DNA from 2 places in the Mesorhizobium sp. XAP4 genome. Region 1 is predicted to be linked to the other one. Evidence: riboswitches for the same ligand, from Rfam matches in the RefSeq annotation. Region 1 holds a riboswitch; the other holds the start of a gene.

Region 1 (5,500 bases):
TAGCGCGACAGAAGCTGCACGAAATCGTCCGACTGATTGTCGATCGTTATCTGATAGCCCCAGACATAGCGGTTCTCAGAGGGATCCGAACGGTCCTCCAGATAGAACGGCCTGACCTGCACTTCGATGTTGCGCGTGACGGCGCTATACATAAGCGGCTCCAAAAAACGGTTCCAGCGGAACTTTCGGCGCTCCGTGCGGTTAGGTCAACCGATCGAAGCCTCCTCTGGCCGGCCTCGCGGGCAGGTGCCGACAAAGAATGTCATTTAAGTGACATATGACAATGGTGGTGTGCGCGGACTGGTGACGCGCGACTCGGGCGCTCTGCTGAACTGTTGAAACCGGCCATCTTGCGGACCGGTTTTCCTGGAGTGACCGGATCTCGATGCAACTCACTCTCATAGCCGCCACGCTTTCAACTGTCCTCATCCTCTCGAATCTCGCCAGCGTCGTGCTCGCCGCGTCGCGTCTGAGACGGCGTCGCACCATTGCGCCGCCGGCCGGCAAGCCGCGGCCGATGTCGATCGTCGTGCCGTCGCGCGGCGTCGAGCCGTTCACGCAGGAGACGCTGGAGCGCGCCTTCTCGCTCGACTGGCCGCGCTATGAGCTGATTTTCTGCGTCGCCCATGCCGACGATCCGGTGGTCAAATTGATAAACAGGACGATCGTCCGGTTTCCGAAAGTGCCGGCCCGGCTGCTTGTCGGCGACGGCCGCATCAGCGCCAATCCGAAACTCAACAATTGCGTCAAGGGCTGGGAAGCGGCGCGGCACGACTGGGTCGTCCTGGCCGATTCCAACGTGCTGATGCCGAGGGACTACATCCAGCACCTGATGGCTGCCTGGCGGCCCGGCACCGGCCTTGTCTGCTCGACGCCGATCGGCTCGCGGCCGGCCGGCTTCTGGGCCGAGGTCGAATGCGCTTTCCTCAACACGCTGCAGGCGCGCTGGCAGTATGCCGGCGAGGCGCTCGGCCTCGGCTTTGCCCAGGGCAAGAGCATGCTCTGGAACAAGCCGATGCTCGACGCCAATGGCGGCATCCGCGCGCTGGCCGCCGAGATCGCCGAGGATGCCGCTGCGACCAAGCTGGTGAACAGTCTCGGCCTGCGCGTCAATCTCGTCGCCGCCCCCTTCGAGCAGCCGCTTGGCCGGCGCTCGTTTGACGACATCTGGTCGCGTCAGGCCCGTTGGGCGCGCCTGCGCCGCGTCACTTTCCCGCTGTTCTTCGCACCCGAAATCCTGACCGGCGCCGTGGTGCCGCTGGTGCTTGCGCTGATTGCAGCGGCAAGCGCCGGCTTCAGCCTCTGGGCAACCGCCCTTGCCGTGCTGGCGGCCTTCTACCTTCCGGAGTGCGCCCTGGCCTGGTCCAAGGGCTGGTACCTGTCGCCACGCATGGTCGCCGCGATCATGGCGCGCGACCTGATCCTGCCGGCGATGTGGGCGCGCGGCTGGCTCGGCGGCGCCGTCGACTGGCGCGGCAATGCAATGACCATCGGCACCAAGACGGCCGAGCTGGAAGAGACGCCGTCCGGCGCCTGAAGGCCTCCTACCTGGCCTTCAGCGCCTGCGCGATGTCCTCGAGCAGATCGTCGGCATCCTCCAGGCCAACCGACAGCCTGAGCGTGCCCGGCCCGATGCCGAGCTCGGCGCGCGCCTCGTCGCTGAGATTCTTGTGCGTCGTCGTCGCCGGGTGGGTGATCAGGCTCTTGGCGTCACCGAGATTGTTGGAGATCAGGACGATGTCGAGCGCGTTCTGCAAGGCGAAGGCCGCCTGCTTGCCGCCCTTGACGTCCAGGCAGATCAGCGTCGAGCCGCCCGACATCTGCTTCTTGACGATGTCGGCCTGCGGATGGTCGGCGCGGCCGGGATAGATGACGCGCGCGATTTCCGGCCGTTCGGCCAGAAAATCCGCGATCCGGCCGGCACTTTCCGTCTGCTGGCGTACGCGCAGCGGCAGCGTTTCCAGGCCCTTCAGCAGCGTCCAGGCGTTGAAAGGCGAAAGGCTTGGGCCGGTATGGCGGAAATAATCGTGCAGGTTCTCGTCGATCCACTTCTTGTCCGACAGGATGACGCCGCCGAGGCAGCGCCCCTGGCCGTCTATGTGCTTGGTCGCCGAATAGACGATGATATGGGCGCCGAGCTGCAAGGGCTTCTGCTGTAGGGGCGTGGCGAAGACATTGTCGACGATCAGCCTGGCGCCGATCGAATTGGCAAGCGAAGCGACAGCGGCGATATCGACCACTTCCAGCGTCGGATTGGTCGGGCTTTCCAGGAAGAACAGCTTGGTGTTCGGCTTGACCGCCTTTTCCCAGTTGGCGATGTCGGTGCCGTCGACCAGCGTCGCCTCGATGCCGTATCTCGGCGCCAGCGTCTCGACCACCCAGCGGCAGGAGCCGAACAGCGCACGCGCCGCCACGATATGGTCGCCGGCCTTGGCGCTGCACAGAAGGGCGGCCGTCACCGCGGCCATGCCCGACGCGGTGGCGCGCGCGTCTTCCGCACCTTCCAGCGCGCACATGCGCTTCTCGAACATGTCGACGGTCGGATTGGCGTAGCGCGAATAGATGAAACCCGGCTCTTCGCCCTTGAAACGGGCTTCGGCGGCTTGCGCCGTTTCGTAGACATAGCCTTGGGTGAGATAGATCGCTTCTGACGTTTCGCCGAAACCGGAACGCAGCGTTCCGCTGTGCACGAGTGCCGTCTGAGGCTTCCAGTTGCGCTTCTTGGTGCTCATCGCTTTTCTTCCAGACACAAAAAAACCGGCCGCGAAAGTCGCAACCGGTCCATACGGCCTTGCGGCCCGACGGTCCTTTAGCGACTTGTTTAACGTGGCTGCAAGCCGACCGGCCAAATCACCACGGGATAACGACCCTTTAGACCCGCACCGCGCTTGCGTCAATTGCCGGCTTCATTAAGAGGTTTGTACCAAGCAGGAGTGGAGCCTTGCGGCAGACAGGCATTCTTCCCGACCAGGACATATCGGCGCTGCTCCAGTCCGGCGCGCTGAAGTCGGCGCGTGCGCTCGACACCGACCAGATCCAGCCGGCCAGCCTCGATCTCAGGCTCGGCGACAAGGCCTGGCGGGTGCGCGCCTCCTTCCTGCCCGGCCCCAATCACAAGGTCTCGGAAAAGCTCGACCGGCTGCAGCTGCACGAGATCAATCTGGCCGAGGGCGCGGTGCTGGAGACCGGCTGCGTCTACATCGTGCCCCTGCTTGAAAGCCTGGCGCTGCCGGCGGACATTTCAGCCTCGGCCAATCCGAAGAGTTCGACCGGACGGCTCGACATCTTCACCCGCGTCATGACCGATCGCGGCCACGAGTTCGACAAGATCGCGGCCGGCTATCATGGCCCGCTCTTTCTGGAAGTCAGCCCGCGCACCTTCCCGATCGTCGTCCGCACCGGGTCGCGCCTGTCGCAGATCCGTTTCCGCACCGGCAATGCGCTGCTCTCCGAAGCCGAGTTGCACGACCTGCATCGCACGCAGATGCTTGTCGCCACCGAGCCGCCGAACATTTCCGGCGGCGGCATCGCGCTGTCGATCGACCTCAACGGCGATCAAAGCGGCTTGGTCGGCTATCGCGGCAAGCATCACACCGGCCTCGTCGATGTCGACAAGCGCGCGGCCCAGGAAGTCGTCGACTTCTGGGAACCGATCCACAAGAGCGGCGCCGGCGAACTGGTGCTCGACCCCGATGAATTCTACATCCTCGTCAGCCAGGAGGCGGTGCATGTGCCGCCGCTCTACGCCGCCGAGATGACGCCCTTCGATCCGCTGGTCGGCGAATTCCGCGTCCATTATGCCGGCTTCTTCGATCCGGGCTTCGGCCATTCCGCATCCGGCGGCACCGGCAGCCGGGCGGTGCTGGAAGTGCGCAGCCATGAAGTGCCGTTCATCCTCGACCACGGCCAGATCGTCGGCCGGCTGGTCTACGAGCATATGCTGAAGCGGCCGCAGGCGCTCTACGGCACCGATCTCGGCTCCAACTACCAGGCGCAGGGCCTGAAGCTGTCCAAGCATTTCCGCGCCGCGCGCTGACCCTCATTGCCCCAAGGCAAAATACTTGCCTGTACCGGCTCGCCATGCTTGGCTGCCTTGCCGCCCGTCAAGCTGGCGGCGTTCAAGGGGAACCAAGAAAATGCGATTTTCGAAATGGGTCATATCGGCGGCGGGCGCTGCCATGCTGGCAACACTGGCCGGCTCTCTGTCGGTGCAGGCGGCGGAGAAAATCAAGATCGGCACCGAGGGCGCCTATCCGCCGTTCAACACCATTACCGCCGACGGCAAGGTCGAAGGCTTCGACATCGACATCGCCAATGCGCTGTGCGCGCAGATGAAGGTCGAATGCGAGATCGTTACCCAGGACTGGGACGGCATCATTCCCGCTTTGCAGGCCAAGAAATTCGACGCCATCATCGCCTCGATGAGCATCACCGAGGAGCGCAAGAAGCAGGTCGCCTTCACCAACAAATATTATACGACACCGCTGGCTCTGGTGGCGCCGAAGGACACCGATCTCACCTCGACCGAACCGGCGGCCCTTGCCGGCAAGACGGTCGGTGCCCAGGCTTCGACCACGCAGGCCGACTATGCCCAGAATGAATATGGCAAGGCGGGCGCGGAGGCCAAACTCTATCCCACCCAGGAAGAGGCGATCACCGACCTGACCAACGGTCGTCTTGACGCCGTGATCTCGGACAAGTTCGTGCTGATGGACTGGCTGAAGAAAGCAAGCGACGGCTGCTGCAAGCTGGTCGGCGACGTCAAGGGCACCGAGACCCAGGCCGGCATCGCCGTGCGCCTGGACGACACGGCCCTGCGCGACAAGCTCAACGCGGCCATCGACGCGATCGTTGCCGACGGCACCTACAAGAAGATCCAGGCCAAGTATTTCGACTTCGATATTTATTGAGGCAGAGGCGCCTTTTTCCTTCTCCCCTTGTGGGAGAAGGTGTCGCCGGAGGCGACGGATGAGGGGTGTTCCAGGGAACGCCAACGTTTCACTCCGCTGGAACACCCCTCATCCGTCTCGGCGCTAACGCGCCGATCCACCTCCCACTTGGGGAGAAGGAAAAGGCGCGCTCTCAAAGCGCCTTCACAGCCACCTTCACCGGCTGCTCGATCTCGAGCGGGTTGCGCAGCGGCAGGCCGAAATCCCCGGCCTCGATCTCGAAGACATCGCCGGCCTCGGTCGTGATGCCGTCGGCGAAGGACAGCGTCGCCGTGCCGAACATGTGCACATGCACGTCACCCGGCTGGCGAAAAGCCGCGTATTTGAAATGATGATGTTCGAGATTGGCGATGGTGTGCGACATGTTCGCTTCGCCGGACAGGAACGGCTTTTCCCACAGCACCTCGCTGTCGCGCACGATGCGCGAGGTGCCGCGGATGTCGGACGGCAGGTCGCCGATCAGGATCTCCGGCCCGAACGAGGCGTTGCGCAGCTTGGAATGCGCGAGGAACAGATAGTTCACGCGCTCGGTGACGTGGTCGGAAAACTCG
Region 2 (5,500 bases), on a different contig from region 1:
GAAGAACGGCGTCGCACTGATCGGCACGCGGGTGAAGAGCCTTCGTGGCCAGGCGATCGAAATCCGCAACCTTGACCTGTCGTCGGGGACGGCGCGCATCACCGTTTCGGGACCGCTCTCGGTCGATGCCGAGGGCCTGGTCAACGCCGACCTGATGATCAGGTTGAAGGACCCGAAAGCGGTGGCGGCCATCCTCGGCACCGCCATACCCGAGCAGAAAAGCCAGATCGAGCAGGGTTTTTCTGCCCTGGCGGTGCTCGGCAACGAACCGTCCATGCCGCTGAAGGTGGTCAGGGGCAAGGCCTCGCTCAGCTTCATTCCGCTGGGCAAGATCAAGCCGGTCGAATAGCTCAGCCATGGCAAAACCGGTGAAGCTGCTGAGCGTTGGCGCATTGACGCTGGACACCATCCTGCGCGTCGAGACGCTGCCCATGCATCAGGGCAAGTTCATGGCCTCCGACGGCGTCCAGATCGCCTCGGGCATGGCCACCAGCGCCGCCTGCGCCGCCCATCGCCTGGGCGCCGAAGTATCGCTGTGGGCGAGTGCCGGCGACGATGCCGTCGCCGACCAGCTCATCGCCGGCATAGAGGCCGAAGGCGTCGATTGCACCTTCGTGCGGCGCGTCAGAGGTGCCCGCTCGGCGCTGGCCTCGATCCTGGTCGACGCGCATGGCGAGCGCATCATCGTGCCGTTCTATGACAGGCTTGCCCAGGCCGATCCCGATGTCCTGCCGGTCGCCGACCTCATGGCATTCGATGCCGTTCTGGTAGATGTCCGCTGGCCGGGTGCGGCGGCACTCGCCCTGAAGGCGGCGCGCGCCATCAGCAGTCCGGCGATCCTCGATGCCGACACCGCGCCGCTGGAGGTCCTTGAGCAGTTGTTGCCGCTCGCTACGCACATCATCGCTTCGGAGCCGGCAGCGCGCATCGTCTGCGGCCAGGCGCTCGATCCGGAAACGGCTTGCGCCGATCTCGCCAGCCGCACCGACGCTTTTGTCGCAGTGACAGGCGGCGCGGCGGGCAGTTGGTGGCACGACCGTCGCGCTGGCTGCGTGCGCCATGTCGCGGCGCCAAAAATCAAGGCGGTCGACACGCTCGCCGCCGGCGATGTCTTTCACGGCGCCTTCGCCGTCGGGCTGGCGGAAGCCATGCCGGTCGAGCAGGCTTTGCGGTTTGCCAGTGCGGCCGCGGCGCTCAAATGCCTGCGCTTCGGCGGCAGGCTTGGCGCGCCGAACCGAGCCGAGACGCTGGCCATGGTTGCGCAGACCTGGCCTGCCTGAGACAGACCTAGCCCTTCGCGGGGTGCTCGACCGCCTGACGGCCGAAATCGGGAACGTCGATGTCCTGGCCGGCTTCGATGATCGAGCGGCGCACGGCGCGGGTGCGGGTGAACAGGTCGAAGAGTTTTTCGCCGTCGCCCCAGCGGATTGCGCGCTGCAGCGACGCCAGATCTTCCGAGAACCGCGCCAGCATTTCGAGGATGGCGTCCTTGTTGTGCAGACAGACATCCCGCCACATGGTCGGATCGGAGGCGGCAAGGCGGGTGAAGTCGCGGAAGCCGGAAGCCGAATATTTGATCACTTCGGATTTGGTCACCGACTGCAGATCATCGGCGGTGCCGACGATGTTGTAGGCGATGATGTGCGGCAGATGCGAGACGATGGCCAGCGTCATATCGTGATGCTGGGGATCCATCGTGTCGATGTTGGCGCCGCAGCGCCGCCAGAACTCCGACAGCCTCTCCAACGCGTCCGGGTCGGTGTCGGGCAGCGGCGTGAAGATGCACCAGCGATTGTCGAACAGGTCGGCGAAACCGGCGTCGGGGCCGGATTTTTCTGTGCCCGCCAGCGGGTGGCCGGGAATGAAATGGACACCTTCAGGCACATAAGGCTGCATTTGCGCAATGACAGACGCCTTGGTCGAGCCGACATCGGTGAGGATCGCGCCCGGCTTCAGCGCCGGCGCGATTTCCTCGGCAACCGCGCCGGACGATCCAACCGGCACCGAAATGATGACCAGGTCGGCATCGCGGACAGCTTCTCTCGCATCGGTGCTATAGCTATCGCCCAGCCCAAGCTCCTCGGCCCGTGCCAGCGTCGCCGCACTGCGGGTCGAGATGGATACGTGGCGGGCGAGGCCCTCGCGGCGGATGACGCGGGCCAGCGACGAGCCGATCAGGCCGATGCCGACCAGAGCGATCTTTTCAAACATCGGTGATGTCATGGTTTCTAGCTTTTCAGGAATGTCGTGAGAGCGGCGACAACGCCGCGATTGGCCTCTTCGGTACCGACGGTCATGCGCAGCGCGTTGGGAAAGCCATAGCCCGAAACGCGCCGCAATATATAGCCGCGCGCCGTCAGATAGTCGTCCGCCGCCGCTGCCGAATGTTTCTGGTCCTCGGGAAAATGAATGAGGATGAAATTGCCGACGCTGGGCGTCACCCGCAACCCAAGCTTTGTGAATTCCGCACTCAGCCAGGCCAGCCAGGTCTCGTTGTGCGCCACGCTGCGCTCGACATGGGCGCGATCTCGAATGGCGGCGATGCCGGCCTCGATCGCCGTCGCATTGACGTTGAAGGGGCCGCGCACGCGGTTGATGGCGTCGACGATGTGCATCGGCGCATACATCCAGCCGATCCGCGCGCCGCCGAGGCCGATCTTGGAGAAGGTCCGGGTCATCACCACGTTCTCTGCGCTGCCGACCAGTTCGATGCCGGCCTCATAGTCGTTGCGGCGAACATATTCGGCATAGGCCGCGTCGAGCACCAGAAGCACGTGCCTGGGCAGACCGGCATGCAGCCGGCGCACCTCCTGGAACGGCACATAGGTGCCGGTCGGATTGTTGGGATTGGCGAGGAACACGATCTTGGTACGCGGCGTGACGGCGGCCAGGATGGCGTCGATATCGGCGCGCTCGTCTGTTTCCTTGATCGTCACCGGAACGGCGCCCGCCGACTGGATGTAGATCTTGTAGACCATGAAGGCGTGTTCGGTGATGACGGCCTCGTCGCCGGGCGCCAGATAGGTCTGCGCTAGCAGGCCGAGGATCTCGTCGGAGCCGTTGGAGCAGATGATGTTCTGCGGGTTGAGGCCATGCACCTCGGCGATCGCTTCGCGCAGCCGCCTGGCGGTGCCATCTGGATAGACGTCAAGCTTTCCGGCAATCTCGCGCGCGGCTTCGATCGCCTTCGGTGAGGGCCCGAGCGGGTTCTCGTTGGAGGACAGCTTGTGGACCTTGGCGACGCCGGCAGGCGCCGTGCTCTTGCCCGGCACATAGGCGTCTATGTCCATGATGCCCGCGCGCGGGGTTGGACGTGCCTGGTCCGGTGTCTGGCTCATGTCGCAAAATCCGTCGAGAACGCTTCCTGAGGGAAGCCGCAGCGGAAATACAAGCCGTGGCCTGCAATGTCGAGAGGCGACAGCCTCCCGCCCAAGGCAGGCCGTTGACGCCGGCGCGCCACAGCCCTAGAAGGGGAGCGAACTTCCGTGGTGATTTGGCCGGTCGGCTTGCAGCCACGTTAAACAACTTGCTAAAGGGCCGTTTGCATCCTGTAACCGGCTTTGCGACCGCAATGCCGGTTTTTTGTTGTCCGCGCCGGCCGGACACCCGTATCGGCATCGACTTTCGACGAGTGCGATGCGTGGGCTCAAAGTGTGAGATGGATGTCATGGCCGTTCTGCGTGCCCGCAAAACCAACAACGAGGTCGACCAACCGTCGAGCCCGGTTTTGCGTTTTGGATCCGACAAGCCGCTCAAGCTGGACGCCGGTACGCTGCTGTCACCGTTCCAGATCGCCTACCAGACCTACGGCACGCTGAACGATGCCCGCTCCAACGCCATCCTCGTCTGCCATGCGCTGACCGGAGACCAGCACGTCGCCAGCACCAATCCGGTGACCGGCAAGCCAGGCTGGTGGGAAGTGCTGATCGGGCCCGGCAAGATCATCGACACCAATCGTTTCTTCGTCATCTGCTCCAACGTCATCGGCGGTTGCCTTGGGTCCACCGGCCCGGCCTCGACCAATCCCGCCACCGGCAAGCCCTATGGGCTCGACCTGCCGATCATCACCATCCGCGACATGGTGCGGGCGCAGCAGATGCTGATCGACCATTTCGGCATCGAGAAACTATTCTGCGTGCTCGGCGGCTCGATGGGCGGCATGCAGGTGCTGGAATGGGCGTCGAGCTATCCGGAGCGCGTCTTCTCGGCACTGCCGATCGCCACCGGCGCGCGCCATTCCTCGCAGAACATCGCCTTTCATGAGGTTGGCCGGCAGGCTGTCATGGCCGATCCGGACTGGCATGGCGGCAAATATTTCGAGCACGGCAAACGCCCGGAAAAGGGCCTGGCGGTAGCCCGTATGGCCGCCCACATCACTTACCTGTCGGAAGCCGCCCTGCACCGCAAGTTCGGCCGCAATCTGCAGGATCGCGAAGCGCTGACCTTCGGCTTCGACGCCGACTTCCAGATCGAAAGCTATCTGCGCCATCAGGGCATGACCTTCGTCGATCGCTTCGACGCCAATTCCTACCTCTACATGACGCGGTCGATGGACTATTTCGACCTCGCCGCAGACCATGGCGGCCGGTTGGCCGATGCCTTCGCCGGCACGAAAACCCGCTTCTGCTTGGTGTCGTTCACCTCGGATTGGCTGTTCCCGACCGAGGAGAGCCGCTCGATCGTGCATGCGCTCAACGCCGCCGGCGCATCGGTATCCTTCGTCGAGATCGAGACCGACCGTGGCCACGACGCATTCCTGCTCGACGAGCCGGAACTGTTTGCCGCGATAAACGGCTTCATCGGCTCGGCGGCCCGAGCGAGAGGGCTGAGCGCATGACCCGGAAAAATTGCAGGCTTTTCGGATCGGGATCATGCGCCAGGCGGGAGGCGAAGCCATGAGCGTCAACCGCGACCAGCGCGTCGACCTCGAAGTCGTCGCCAACCTCATCCCGCCACAGTCGCGCGTGCTCGATGTCGGCTCGGGCGACGGCTCGCTGCTCGAACTGCTGCAGGACACCAAGCAGGTCGACGGCCGCGGACTCGAGCTGTCGCAGCGCGGCGTCAACGAATGTGTGGCGCGCGGCCTCTCGGTCATCCAGGGCGACGCTGACAAGGATCTCGAATTCTATCCCGACAAGGGCTTTGACTTCGTCGTCCTGTCGCAGACGCTGCAGGCCACCCGCAACCCGAAGCTGGTGCTCGACGAACTGCTCAGGATCGGCAACCGCGCCATCGTCTCCTTCCCCAATTTCGGCCATTGGCGTGTGCGCCTGTCGCTGTTCCTCAACGGCCGCATGCCGGTGACCAAGGACCTGCCCTATTCCTGGTACGACACGCCCAACATCCACTTCTGCACCATCCGCGATTTCGTCAATCTGTGCGACGAACTCGGCGCGACAGTCGAGAAGGCAACCGCCCTCGACGCCGCCGGCCAGAAGATCGGCTTGTCGATGCCGTGGTGGTTCTGGAATTTCTTCGGCCAGCAGGCAGTGTTCTTGCT

Evidence for each region. Region 1 has a riboswitch for S-adenosylmethionine ahead of P3C39_RS19660 (O-succinylhomoserine sulfhydrylase). Riboswitches for the same ligand answer to the same signal wherever they lie in the genome.
Region 2: linked by a shared signal. The riboswitch ahead of P3C39_RS23560 (homoserine O-acetyltransferase) and the one ahead of P3C39_RS19660 (O-succinylhomoserine sulfhydrylase) in region 1 are both predicted to bind S-adenosylmethionine.

What each region holds. Positions count from the first base shown of each region.
Region 1 covers NZ_JARIXW010000004.1:432,429-437,928, forward strand. The annotation lists gene apaG (Co2+/Mg2+ efflux protein ApaG) at 1-152, opposite strand, end outside; gene P3C39_RS19655 (ceramide glucosyltransferase) at 386-1,537, shown strand; gene P3C39_RS19660 (O-succinylhomoserine sulfhydrylase) at 1,545-2,732, opposite strand; SAM riboswitch at 2,790-2,867, opposite strand; gene P3C39_RS19665 (2'-deoxycytidine 5'-triphosphate deaminase) at 2,942-4,036, shown strand; gene P3C39_RS19670 (ABC transporter substrate-binding protein) at 4,137-4,910, shown strand; gene araD1 (AraD1 family protein) at 5,083-5,500, opposite strand, start outside.
Region 2 covers NZ_JARIXW010000005.1:448,281-453,780, reverse strand. The annotation lists gene P3C39_RS23580 (DUF2125 domain-containing protein) at 1-349, shown strand, start outside; gene P3C39_RS23575 (sugar kinase) at 357-1,280, shown strand; gene P3C39_RS23570 (prephenate/arogenate dehydrogenase family protein) at 1,288-2,223, opposite strand; gene hisC (histidinol-phosphate transaminase) at 2,229-3,338, opposite strand; SAM riboswitch at 3,476-3,553, shown strand; gene P3C39_RS23560 (homoserine O-acetyltransferase) at 3,668-4,837, shown strand; gene metW (methionine biosynthesis protein MetW) at 4,896-5,500, shown strand, end outside.